One region of the Undibacterium sp. Ji49W genome, then DNA from elsewhere that is predicted to be linked to it. Evidence: predicted binding sites of a transcription regulator. Region 1 holds the regulator's gene; each other region holds the start of a gene.

The links. Region 1 encodes HrcA, which represses chaperone genes, less so after heat shock. Its sites were predicted from a motif close to TTAGCACTCNNNNNNNNNGAGTGCTAA; they were not measured.
Region 2: a site for HrcA is predicted at 2,856-2,882, ahead of rpoH (RNA polymerase sigma factor RpoH). Genes of this name have one in related genera too.
Region 3: a site for HrcA is predicted at 2,508-2,534, ahead of groES (co-chaperone GroES). Genes of this name have one in related genera too.

What each region holds. Positions count from the first base shown of each region.
Region 1 is NZ_JBMPOW010000001.1:282,816-287,448, reverse strand. Features, by position in the region: gene dapB (4-hydroxy-tetrahydrodipicolinate reductase) at 1-163, opposite strand, end outside; gene ACO0LK_RS01245 (outer membrane protein assembly factor BamE) at 170-739, opposite strand; gene fur (ferric iron uptake transcriptional regulator) at 815-1,243, shown strand; gene ACO0LK_RS01235 (response regulator) at 1,375-1,758, opposite strand; gene hrcA (heat-inducible transcriptional repressor HrcA) at 1,915-2,934, opposite strand; gene ACO0LK_RS01225 (HAD family hydrolase) at 3,168-3,854, opposite strand; gene ACO0LK_RS01220 (NAD kinase) at 3,930-4,633, shown strand, end outside.
Region 2 is NZ_JBMPOW010000002.1:154,378-159,010, reverse strand. Features, by position in the region: gene ACO0LK_RS03125 (CGNR zinc finger domain-containing protein) at 1-472, opposite strand, end outside; gene ACO0LK_RS03120 (alpha/beta fold hydrolase) at 664-1,608, shown strand; gene rpoH (RNA polymerase sigma factor RpoH) at 1,891-2,790, opposite strand; gene ACO0LK_RS03110 (cell division protein FtsX) at 3,052-3,966, opposite strand; gene ACO0LK_RS03105 (cell division ATP-binding protein FtsE) at 4,007-4,633, opposite strand, start outside.
Region 3 is NZ_JBMPOW010000023.1:65,992-70,624, reverse strand. Features, by position in the region: gene ACO0LK_RS23575 (diguanylate cyclase) at 1-1,014, opposite strand, end outside; gene ACO0LK_RS23570 (ABC transporter substrate-binding protein) at 1,032-2,147, opposite strand; gene groES (co-chaperone GroES) at 2,598-2,888, shown strand; gene groL (chaperonin GroEL) at 2,930-4,582, shown strand.

The DNA.
Region 1 (4,633 bases):
TCGGCTTACCCAGGCTGAGACCCGCATCGGTACCCAGTGCGGGCGAACCAGGCACATCCAGCGCGCCAGCCAGCACCAGGTCATCAGCAGCACTGATTGCCTCTACCAACATTTTCCCCATACGGCCAGAAGCACCCGCTACGGCAATTTTCAAGGCTGTCATAGTATTTTATTTCTCTTTTTTCTTGGCCGGACCATCAGTATCAATCACCGACTGTACGCGATTCACGCCCAGAGCGGATTCGGTAATGCGGGCCAGATAATCTTTTTCAGTCGGCAGGTTACCGCCTTCAAACTTGGCAACAGTGTTATTTTTGAAATACACTGATACGCGACTGGTGATTTGTTCGCCATTGCCCTTGGTCAGACGGAAAGGATAATCCCAGCGGTCTTCGTGGAACATGTCAGTCAACAATGCCGTACCCAGCAAAAAGCGTACTTGCTCACGGGTCATGCCTTCTTTCAACTGGGAAATCATTTCCTGTGACACGAAGTTACCCTGCTGGATAGGTACGCGGTAAGGCGAGATGTAGCTGAGCAGCTTGGCAAAGCCAGTAGGTGCAATCACCTGGGCGCCGCTGGTATCACCAGTGCTTGTTGGCGTGGCATACACCGAAGTTTTGTCTGCACTGGACAAGAAAGGCAAAGCTGACGAACATGCAGTCAGGCAGGTAAGCAGTGCCAGACCAGCAGCACGGCCCAGCGTGGTCCGTTTTGAAGCTGAAAACAACAAACGCATAGGTAACCTCATTATTGAGCAACAAGCCCTAAAACCCGATATCATAAAGCAGATAGCAAATTTTTGATCGAAAACATGACAAACAGCACTCCAAACCTGAAGGCCAGCGGCCTGAAAGCGACCCTTCCACGACTGAAGATACTGGAAATTTTCCAGAACAGCCGGGTTCGCCATTTGACAGCGGAAGACGTGTACAAGATCCTTCTGAATGAAAATATGGATGTCGGTTTAGCAACAGTATATCGCGTCCTGACGCAATTTGAACAGGCTGGCCTGCTCAATCGCAATCATTTCGAAACCGGCAAGGCTATTTTTGAACTGAACGAAGGCTCCCACCATGACCACCTGGTCTGTCTTGACTGTGGCAGGGTGGAAGAATTTTTTGATGAAGAAATTGAACAGCGCCAGCACAAGGTGGCACTGGAACGTGGCTTCAAGATTGCCGAACATGCGCTGGCGATTTACGGCAACTGCACCAAAGCCAATTGCGAACACAAGGCCTGAGACTCATTGCTTACTCATTACTTATCCATTGCTTATTCATTGCTCAATCCCAGCCATGACAACGCAATCGAGCTCGTAATCTCATAGTAAGGCAGGCACGTCTGCGTGCCTGCTTTACTACTACATCCACATCACTTGCTGATTTTGGCAACCACACCCGCTACCGTATCAATGATCTTTTGTGCATTGAATGGCTTGAGTACATAGCCGTGAATACCAGTCTTGACTGCTTCTGCGATGGTTGCCTGGTCCTTGTTGGCGGTGACCATCAATACACGGGCAGTTGGTACTAACTCTTTCAGACGCGGCAAAATCTCGATGCCGCTGATTTTGGGCATGACCACGTCCAGCATGATCAGGTGTGGCTTGAGCTTGACGGCCATTTCCAGCCCGGTGCTGCCGTCCGCTGCCTCGCCTACGACATCGTAGCCCTCGCTGCGCAGAATGACTCTCAACACTTCCCTGGTGACGTCGTTATCGTCTACCAGTAATATTTTCACGTTCTTTTTGTCCATATCAATATTTTCAGTCACAAGTGTAAGAGATGCTTGCGCCATCAAGATGGCTGAACGTCCTTGCGCGCCTGGACTACTTCGGCAAGGCACATGATTTCAATTGTTCACTGGCTATTCAATGCTTATTAGTTAGTGGTGACCACTAATGGCGACCAGTTACTGGCTCAGCGCATTCGACAATAATTTTGCAGTGATATCAACTATCGGTATCACTCTTTCATACGCCATGCGGGTCGGGCCTATGACACCCAGCGTTCCCACTATCTTACCGTTAACGTCATAGGGTGCGGTAACAATGCTCATTTCTTCCATGGGAACGAGTTGTGATTCACCACCGATAAAGATCTGCACGCCAGTCGCCTTGCTCGATACATCCAGCAACTGCATCAGGCTGCTTTTTTGCTCGAACATGTCAAACAACTTGCGCAAAGAACCCATGTTGGACGACAGGTCCTGCACATTCAGCAAATTGCGCTCACCGGATATGACGACTTCGTCGCTATGTTCATCCATGGCATCACTGCCCGCTTCCACTGCTGCCTGCATCAGCCGGGTCATATCATTTTGCAGTTGCCGCAATTCGTTGTTGATGCGGTTACGGGCATCTGCAAAACTTAAACCACCAAAATTCTGGTTCAGGTAATTGGCCGCATGCACCAACTGCCCCTGGTTATAGTCGACATCGGTCAGCAACAGCCGATTGTGGACATCGCCGGTAGGCGACACCACTACCAGCAAGATACGCTTTTCCGACAGGCGTAAAAATTCAACTTGCTGGAATATCGACTCCGTACGCGGTGTCATGACGACACCGGCAAACTGTGACAGCGATGACAGTATCTGCGCGGCATTGGCGATCAGTTTTTGCGGCGGCTGCGACGACATGCCCGACTGCAGACGTGACTCCAGACCGACTTCGCTGATCTCTTGCACGGTAAGCAATTTATCCACAAACACCCGATAACCACGCGGCGTAGGTATACGCCCCGCCGACGTGTGCGGACTGGCAACAAAACCCATCTCTTCCAGGTCAGCCATGACGTTGCGTATGGTCGCTGGCGACAATTCCAGGCCAGAAATTTTTGACAGGGCGCGGGAGCCCACAGGCTGGCCATCGGCGATATACCGTTCGACCAGCGCTTTTAATAAGGTTTGAGCGCGAATATCAAGTTGCATAGTTTCATTTTATGCGTTCATGCCAGCAATGAACATAAAAAGTTAGGACTTACGCAAAATTGTCCCAGCAAGGCTATCGCTTTTAGGAAACATCCCTTGTAGGGGATGTTCGTTATGTCGGCAGGCAACATGTTGCCTGAAACCCCGACTACACCGTAGCGACGAAGACAGTACTTTAGTACGACTAGGCGCTACAACGCAGTTGGGGCGGTTTTGCGTAAGTCCTAAAAGTTTCATATCCACTGTACCAACTCATGCAGGCTGGCAAATTCTGCATCCGGCCTGATATGTATATGGCGTTCATCCTCGATTTTCAAACCCTTGCGATTCATCCAGCCACCTTGCAGGCCAGCCTGTTGCGCACCTTGCACATCCAGCAACAAATCATCCCCCACATACAATACTTCTGACGGTGCTACTTGCAGCGCATCACAGGCCGCCAGGAAGATCCGTGGGTCAGGCTTGGCACAGCCAAAGCGGTAAGCTGCTATCGATACCTTGAAATGCCCGGCAATACCAATGGCCGACAAATCGGCGAAGCCATTCGAGACCGTGCCCAGGATTATCTTTTTTTCCAGTGCCAGCAAGCCTGACCTGACGTCTTCATACATATCCACCTTGTTCCTGGCATCGGCGAACACGGCCATGGCATGATCGGCTTTTTCTGCCGGTATGCCATGTTCCTGAAAGACTTCGCTGAGCAGGGTATGGCGCAGCGCCCACAAATCGTATTGAAAACGCGGATCGGCAGATACCAGGATATTCCTGCGTTCACGCAGTTTTTCCACACTGTAATTTTGAGCGACCACGGGTACATGTTCATGCATCCATTGCTGCAACACCGCTTCGGCATGGCGTATTACTGGCACGACAGGCCACAAGGTATCATCCAGATCCAGCAAAACTGCTTTTAATGTCATAAAGTGCACTCAATTGATTCATTCCTGGCTTAATTATGGTCTAATCTGAGGCATCATGTCACCTCCACCTTGTTTATGACTGTCCAGGCCAAAACCATTGCACTTGTTGGAAAATATAATGCCGCCGGTATCGCGGATTCAATGACCGAACTGGCAAACTTTCTGGAGCAAGCAGGACATCACGTCGTTATCGAGGCAGAAACAGCGCAATACCCGCAACTGGCGCAGTTCGCGACCATGACTGTTCCTGAAATCGGCAAATCTGCCGATGCCGCCATCGTCATCGGTGGTGATGGCACCATGCTGGGCATCGCGCGTCAGTTGGCTCCGTATAACGTCCCGCTGATAGGTGTCAACCAGGGTCGTCTGGGGTTTATTACCGATATCGCACTCGACCGCATGGTGCCTGCAATTACCGACATACTGGATGGCAAATATGCATCCGAACGCCGTAGTCTGCTACAGGCCATCGTGGTACGTGATGGTGACCAGATTTTTAGCGGCGTCGCCTTCAATGATATCGTGGTGTCACGCGGGGCCGGGTCCGGCATGGTGGAACTGCGGGTCGAAGTCGACGGCCATTTCATGTACAACCAGCGTTCTGACGGTTTGATCGTGTCTACACCGACTGGTTCCACCGCATATGCCCTGTCTGCCGGTGGCCCGCTGTTGCACCCCAGCCTGTCTGGCATTGCCATGGTGCCGATTGCACCACACGCCCTGTCCAACCGTCCGATAGTCTTGCCAGACAGCAGCGAAATCGTGATCGAGATCGTGGC
Region 2 (4,633 bases), on a different contig from region 1:
TGCAATCCTCGCATCCACATTTGCGGACGTGTTCAAAATCTGCCTCGGCCAATAACAGCGCCAAAGCTTCCGCAACGGGCACCAACACCGCAGCCACATGCTCCTCACTCTGCTTTTGCGTGAGAGTCGGCTGCCCACCTTTTTCCCATTGAATTTCAAGATGGCGGCTACCCAACGCCAGCACACGATTCAGTAACGAAGGATCAGCCCATTGGTCCGCTTTTCGTTTCTCGACTAGTTGCCGCGCAACCTTGCGCAACTCCACTGCGATTTCAAGTAAGCCCTTGCTCGATGCATCGCTGCTGCGATCGACAAGCACGCCTGCCTGCGTCAGCCACGCCAACACGCTGCCATCGCTTACGAAACAGTCGCGTTTGCCTTCATCAATACCGTACTTGGTGTTGATGAAATCCAGAGCCAGATTGTCTCCCACAAAAAGCGCCGGGCTATTTGTTCCAGTTTCCGTATCCATAATAACAACCTCCAAATCGCAATGAATCATTGTAACCTATAAAAATACTTTGACAGGTTACAAAAGCAAATGTAACCTATATTTAAGCATTTACCGGTTACGCCGAAATGTGTACATTTTTTAAATTTGCAATGGAGGTATCACCCATGAAGTTCAATCACACGTTGGTGGGAGCATTTGCTGCCATCGGTATGGCAGGCATCGTTGCCAGTACCCCAGGCCACGCAGCAAAACCGCATTCGTCGCCGGTTACAGATAAAGTTGGTGCGACGGATGTCAGTCTTCACTATGTCCAAGTGGACAACGTGAACGTGTTTTACCGTGAAGCCGGTAGCCCGTCGAACCCGACCATCTTGTTGTTGCATGGTTTTCCGACTTCGTCGTTCATGTATCGCAAGCTGATTCCGATGCTTGCTGATCGCTACCATGTGATCGCACCTGACTTGCCAGGTTTCGGTTTCACCCAAAGCCCTGATCGGTCACAATACGCTTACACGTTCGACAATCTCGCGAAGACCATCGATCGCTTTACCGAAGTGCTGAAATTGCAGAAGTACGCGATTGAAGTATTCGATTATGGCGCACCGGTTGGCTGGCGACTGGCAGTCGCACATCCTGAACGCATCACCGCAATCATTTCCCAAAACGGCAATGCGTACGATGAAGGCCTGAGTGAAGGCTGGAGTCCGATCCAGAAATATTGGAAAGACCCATCGGAAGCCAATCGCAATGCGTTGAGTGATTTCTTTAAGCTCGATGCGATCAAATGGCAATACACGACCGGTGTAACTGACGCGAACATTATTGCACCAGAAACGTATACCTTGGATGCCGCGTTGGTCGCCCGCCCTGGCAATGCAGACATTCAACTGGATCTATTCCTTGATTACGCAACGAACGTCGCGCGCTATCCGGAATTCCAAGCTTACTTCCGAAAATACCATCCACCGCTTCTCGCCGTGTGGGGCAAAAACGATCCGTTCTTCCTGCCGCCAGGCGCGGAAGCATTCAAGCGCGATATTCCAAATGCTGAAGTACGTTTCTATGACACTGGGCACTTTGCATTGGAAACGCATGTGAGCGAAATCGGGTCTGTAATCCATCAATTTCTGGATCGCAATATTCCCCGTCGTTGAGTAAGTGAAGATGGAGACAACGTGGTAGTGAGTTTGATCATAGCCATGATGATTCCTTGGAAGGGCCCGGATTCCAAGGGCCGGATAGGAGTCAGGTGGTCGGACGCAAGGCCAGGTTTCGGAACACAGGCATATGTTGAACTCGCCTAAATTATTGATAAACCTGCTGTATCTGGCTGTGGCGTAGTCCAGCAAACTTCGGTGCTGGAGTTCAAAGTAAAAAAGGCACTCAATGATGAGTGCCTTTTTCATGTCGCGCCGTTGTCAGGATCAGAATCAGGATCAGGATGTGAAACTGGCGAGGCTGCCTTTCATTTTTTTCAATGCTGCACTTTCGATCTGGCGTATGCGTTCGGCAGATACACCGTATTCATCGGCCAGTTCATGCAGGGTAGCACCGGTACCATCATCATTTTTCAACCAGCGTGCTTCGATGATGTGACGTGAACGTGCATCCAGCTTGGACAGCGCTGATTCCAGACCTTCGCTTTGCAGGCGATCGTACTGGCGTGTTTCCAGCACACGGGTAGGCTCATCGGATTCTGTCTTCAGATAAGCGATGGGAGCGAATTTCTCATCGTCATCATCTGTCGGTGCATCCAGCGCAATATCATGGCCGGACAAACGCATTTCCATCTCGATGACTTCTTCGCGTTTCACATCCAGCGTTGATGCCAGGGCATCAATCTGCTTCGGTGTCATCGCGTCCAGGCCTTCTTTATGGCTGCGCAGGTTAAAGAACAACTTGCGCTGTGCTTTGGTTGTTGCTACTTTGACCAGGCGCCAGTTTTTCAGGATGTACTCATGCATCTCTGCCTTGATCCAGTGCATGGCATAGGACACCAGACGTACGCCCTGGTCAGGATCGAAACGCTTGACGGCCTTCATCAGGCCGATATTGCCTTCCTGGATCAGGTCTGCGTGTGGCAGGCCATAACCCAGGTAGCCGCGTGCAATCGAGACAACCAGGCGCAGATGCGACATAACCAGTTGTTGCGCTGCTGCGAGATCATTGTCGTTACGCAATTTTTTTGCATAATCAATCTCTTCCTCATGCGTGAGCATGGGCAGGCGATTGACTGCCGAGATATAGGCATCAATATTTCCCAGCGTGCCGCTAAAGCCAAGGGCCAGTGCGGTGCTGTCAGAAGCGGGGATTAATTGTGTCGTAGTTGTTGCCATTTTTCCTCCTCATTGCTGCCATCTTGAGTATGAATTACCCGATCTGGCACGTTCAAGTTCCTATATTAGCACTCTCTTGAGAAGAGTGCTAATACTGTGATTCTATGAATTCCATCAAAAAAATCTATCGAAAAACTTGTATTAATATGAAGTACTTATAAGGCTTGGATGGCTGCCAGTCCCAAAAGTTGCATTCAACGAGGTAAATTTTAGCTTTACAAGACGATCTGAATGTAATTCTCTTGGCGCTTTACCCATGATTTAACTGGCCCTTGCCAGTTGCCGTCTGACGGACAGCCATACCCCGACCAGGCCCAGCAACATGCTGACGGCCAGTAATAACAGGCTGGGCAGCAGACCCAGTGGTTGCAGATGGAACTCAGACGCATACAGCTTGGCAAATTCTGCTATTGCCCGGTTCAAGGGCTGCAAAGATGCAGCGATCAAGCCCAAAGCGACGCCACCAGCGAGCAAACCAAGCAGGGCACCAGTATAGTAATACGGTTTATGGATAAAACTATTGGTCGCCCCCAGCAGGCGGGTAACGGCAATTTCTGATTGATGAGAAATCACTTGCAGCCGGGTGGCATTGAACACCACCACCACGACCACGACAGAAAGCGTTATCGCCAGGAACAACAAGCCCAGCTGCATGATTTGTACCAGTGCCGCCAGCCGTTTGACCCAGGCCGAATCCAGTTGCACGATATCGACATCAGGCATCTGCCTGATTTCTTCCACCAGCATATCCAGCTTGCCAGCATCATTGTTCGATAGTGACAGGATATAGGCATCCGGCAAAGGGTTGCCACCCAGCGTGGACAGCACTTCGGCCAGATTGGATGACTGTTCCAGACTGGCCAAGGCCTTGTCCTTGGGGATGAAGTTCAGGCTGGCCGTAATATTTTTTTCTTTGAGCAACTTTTTGATCGGTATCGACAAGGCAGTTGCGGTTGGCCGTGGCGTATCCGGGCTGACAAAGATGCTGATTTCCGGTTCTATCGACAATTGTGATGAGATGGGGCGGATATTTTCTATCAGCGTCAGACCGGCGATGGGCAATGCCAGCGCAATGGCAACTACCAGCACATTGAACAGGAAATTACCGGGGCTGCCGCGTAAATGGGTCAGGGCACTTTTTAAGGCAAACAAATGCTGGCGAAACCAGATGGTCATGAATTCTTCCTCTGCGGGCAGCTAATGTAGGGTAAGTGGATCAGGCAGCGAGTGATGATTTCCAGGTATTAACGACCTGGCCCTGGCTCAGGTAAATGACGCGGCTGGCCTGGTCAAGAAACTGTTCGTCATGGCTGGAAATAATGCAGGTCACGCCTGCACTCTGGAAAGCCTTGAGCGCACCCAGTACCTTGTTGGCATTTTCGCGGTCCAGAAAGGCGCTCGGTTCGTCTGCCAGTATGATCTGTGGACGATTCACGATGGCGCGGGCTATCGCCACCCTTTGCTGTTCACCGCCAGACAATGCCATGGGCAAGCTGGCTGCCTTGTCCGGCAATCCGACTTTTTCCAGGGCGATGCGGGCACGCTGCTCTGCTTCAGTGGATGAAGCACCAGTGACAACCAGGGGCAGCATCACATTCGACAGCACGCTGCGGTCATTCAATAATTTCTGGTCTTGCAGTATCAGGCCCAGCTTGCGGCGCAGATAGGGCAGGCTGCTGGTTTTCAGCTTGCTGATGTCCTGGCCGTTGACGCTGACCCGGCCGCTACTGGGCTTTTCTATGCCCGCGATCATTTTCAACAGAGTGGATTTGCCAGCACCGGAAGGGCCTGCCAGAAAAATCAGTTCACCATCGGCAATCGACAGCGATACATCTTTCAGTGC
Region 3 (4,633 bases), on a different contig from region 1:
CAGTATGATCATGAATTCTTCACCGCCATAACGGACTACCCAGTCCACCTCGGCACGTAATTCTGCCTTAAGACTTTGCGCAAAGGTCACCAGCACCTTGTCGCCGACGGCATGGCCATACTGGTCATTCACATTCTTGAAAAAATCGATGTCGCAAAATACCACGCACACATCACGGCCATACCGCACGGCCCTTTGTATTTCTGCCGGCATGCGTTCATTGAACAGCAGGCGGTTATAGCAATCTGTCAGGCCATCGGTAATCGACAATTGCTTGAGCGTTTGCATGGCGGTTTCCAGTTGCCTGGTGCGCTCTAACACCAGCGCATCCTGGTTGGCTATATGCTTTTCTATACGGGCCTGCATGGTGCGAAAGCCATCTACCACCAGGTCAATTTCATTATAGATATGGCCGGGTTCAAGCTGCAATTCCAGCCTGGTAGAAATTTTATTCGCCTGTAGGTTTTTGACAAAATCAGCCAGTTGCCGCATGGGGCGTTCCAGGTCGCGCCGCAAAATCGCCACTACCGCCACGAAAATAAATATCGACAAGACCAGCACGCCCAGCACGACAATGATCAGGCTGCGCCACAACTCATTTTTCAGCATGGTTCTGTCGACGACAAACTCGGCGGTACCTACCGGTTTTTGCGCATCCGTCGGTGCCGGAATTTCAAAAATAATGTGCTGACCACCAGCCATGCGATTGGCATCGCCACCAACAAATTCCTGGCCGGTGCTGGCACGTATTACTACATATGCGATCGTGGTATTTTTCAATATCAGTTTGATCTGTTTTTGTATGGTATGCGGTTCAATATCCCATATCGCCACTGACAGCAACGGCAAGTGGGCATGCGCCACATCGTTCACCGACATGTTGAAATTGTCTTCTATCGCCCTATAGTTCATCCATGCCTGCAAGCCGCTGATGGCGATCACGCACAGGATCACCCATGCGAAGACGCGGCGTATCAGCAAACTGGCGATGGATTGTAAGGGTGCGGTATTCATAGGTACATCTGTAGCGATCACATTTTTGCCAACAACTGGCGAAAACTGAAGTTATATTTTTTTACAGCCGGATTGAAAACCTTGCTGAATTTTCTGAAATCAACACGGGAAAAATTCATGTCGCCGAACCTGCTCTGGAAAAGGCGGGCCTCTTCTGGCGTAAATAAGATAAACATGGAACGTTCCAGCTCCAGACCTTCGTTAATAAAATCCTTGCCATGGTGGTAGTCATACAGCATCACCAGGCTAAATGCCCCAGCGATGAAGTGGCCGCCAGACAAGGCTGTCAGCGATCCAGATTCCAGCGCAGTAAATGCCTCGGATGAGGTATTGATGGTGCTAAAACTGGCATCACGCCCTGGATTGCCACCACGCACACGCCAGCTTTCGATTGCACCGAATGCCATCAGGTCATTGGCGGTCCAGATCAGCCGCGTCTGCGGATAGCGCTGGTATAGCCACATGCTTTGTTCCTGTGCCTTGGCACGACTCCATTCGCCGTAGACTATCTGATCCAGTACAACGTCCCTGGTTTCGGCTACGGCACGGCGCATGCCTTCGGTGCGTTTAAAGGAAGTGGTGGTAGAACGGTCCCCGGCAATCGCCAGCAAATGCAGCTTGCCGTCAGTCGCCGTCCATTTTTCAGCACGACCACGTTCTATCAGCTTGCGGGCGGTAATATAACCTGCGTCTTCTGCCCTGGGTTCGAGACTGCCCAGCCAGTTCTTGTAGATCTGGCGCGGACGACCGACTATGGCGCGTTCACTTTGTTCAGTAATGCCGCTGTAGGCAAAGAAAGTCTTGATATTTGCCGCATCCAGCGTGCGCAATACTTCTGGCCCAACCGCATAATCATTTGGCAGCACCACATAATCAGGGCGCGCTGCTGCCGGACGGGCAGCAATCTGTCTGGCAAATTCCAGGGGTTTCAGGTGATCGCGCTCGGCATACAAGACTTCCAGCCTGATACCAAGGCTGCTGGCAGCTGCGGCCATACTGTTGGCCGCAGTCACCCAATAGATTTCATCTGATTTTCCGGGGTTCAGAAAAGTGACCGACATGGCCAATGCCGAAGCAGGCAAACCCACGCCGATAACACAGCAGAACGCTGCACACAACCTTACCCACCACATTTGAAGCCTCCGCGCGCCCGGTCTGCCAGGCTTATTCAGCCAAACGGCTCGTTTGCCGCACAGGCATCAAGCATTTGCACCGGTGTTAGTTATTCAGGCGATTTGCCCGCCACATGCACTGGCAGCTCAAACACTTCGCTTAATTTATAGGCAGTATTTTCGATGATTTAGCGCAACAAAAACGATCAAGTCACAAAAACTCACATTTACCATACGGCAACATTTTTATTGATGACGCGGAAATCATTGCTTTAAGTATATTAAAAATCATGGTTTTGACATCATAAACGCATGATTTTTAAGGAAATTTTAATTTAGTCCATTTTTCTGTCTTGAAAAGCATAGAGCTCGCCCATATACTTAGCACTCGTTGGGAGAGAGTGCTAACAAGTCTTTCCCCAGCTTAATTGAATTCCAATAGTAATTACTCGCAAATTTAAAGGAGCTTGTATGAACCTTCGTCCCCTGCACGATCGCCTGATCGTGAAACGCCTGGATCAAGAAACAAAGACTGCATCCGGTATCGTTCTGCCTGATGCTGCTGCTGAAAAGCCAGATCAAGGTGAAGTACTGGCTGTTGGTCCTGGCAAATTGCTGGACAACGGTACTGTGCGCGCCCTGGACGTTAAAGTTGGCGACCGCGTTTTGTTCGGCAAATATTCTGGTCAGGCTGTCAAGGTTGACGGCAACGAAGTTCTGGTGATGCGTGAAGAAGATATCTTCGCGGTCGTACAGAAGTAATCGGCATCCACGATATCAATTAAAGAATTCGGAGAATTAATATGGCAGCTAAACAAGTAATTTTTGGCGATGACGCACGTGCGAAGATCGTTAATGGCGTCAACATCCTGGCGAACGCAGTTAAAGTCACCCTGGGCCCTAAAGGCCGTAACGTTGTTCTGGAACGCTCTTTCGGCGCACCTACAGTCACTAAAGACGGCGTCTCGGTTGCTAAAGAAATCGAACTGAAAGACAAGCTGGAAAACATGGGTGCACAACTGGTGAAAGAAGTGGCTTCCCGCACTTCTGACAATGCTGGTGACGGTACAACCACAGCGACCGTTCTGGCACAAGCCATCGTTCGCGAAGGTTTCAAATATGTAGCAGCTGGCTTCAACCCAACTGACTTGAAACGCGGTATCGACAAAGCGGTGACAGCCATCGTTGCTGAAATCAAAACTTTGTCCAAGCCAACAACAACCAACAAAGAAATCGCTCAAGTTGGTTCCATCTCTGCCAACTCCGATGCAAACATCGGCGACATCATTGCAAAAGCAATGGACAAAGTCGGCAAAGAAGGCGTGATCACTGTTGAAGACGGCAAATCCCTGGACAACGAACTCGACATCGTTGAAGGTATGCAGTTTGACCGTGGCTACCTGTCACCATACTTCATCAACAATCCAGAAAAACAATCCGTTATCCTGGAAAACCCGTTCATCCTGTTGTTCGACAAAAAAATCTCGAACATCCGTGACCTGCTGCCAGTACTGGAACAAGTTGCAAAATCCGGCCGTCCACTGCTGATCATCGCTGAAGATGTTGATGGCGAAGCGCTGGCAACTCTGGTTGTGAACAACATCCGTGGCATCCTGAAAACTGCAGCTGTCAAGGCTCCAGGCTTCGGTGACCGTCGCAAAGCCATGCTGGAAGACATCGCTATCCTGACCGGTGGTCAAGTGATTGCTGAAGAAGTTGGCCTGACACTGGAAAAAGCTACTCTGGCTGATCTGGGCCAAGCTAAACGCATCGAAATCGGTAAAGAAAACACCACCGTGATCGATGGCGCTGGCCAGGCTGTAGGTATCGAAGCACGCGTTAAACAAATCCGCGCGCAAATCGAAGAAGCAACTTCTGACTACGACCGTGAAAAACTGCAAGAACGCGTTGCCAAACTGGCAGGCGGCGTTGCTGTGATCAAAGTTGGTGCTGCAACTGAAGTTGAAATGAAAGAGAAAAAAGCACGCGTTGAAGATGCTCTGCACGCAACTCGCGCTGCCGTAGAAGAAGGCGTTGTTCCTGGCGGTGGCGTTGCCCTGCTGCGCGCACGTCAAGCTGCTGGCGACATCAAAGGCGACAATCCAGATCAAGAAGCAGGTATCAAACTGGTTCTGAAAGCAATCGAAGCACCTCTGCGTGAAATCGTTGCTAACGCCGGTGGCGAACCTAGCGTTGTTGTGAACGCCATCATCAATGGCAAAGGCAACTACGGCTTCAATGCTGCCAATGACACATACGGCGACATGATAGAAATGGGTATTCTGGACCCAGCTAAAGTAACTCGCTCTGCATTGCAAAATGCAGCATCTGTTGCTGGCCTGATCCTGACTACTGACGCTCTGGTTGCTGAATTGTCTGAAGACAAAGCAGGCGGCATGGGTGGTGGTGATATGGGTGGCATGGGCGGTATGGGTGGTATGGGCGGCATGATGTAATAGCTGCACTTCGCTACTCACACAGAGTCGCATTGCTCAAAGCCCCGCAAC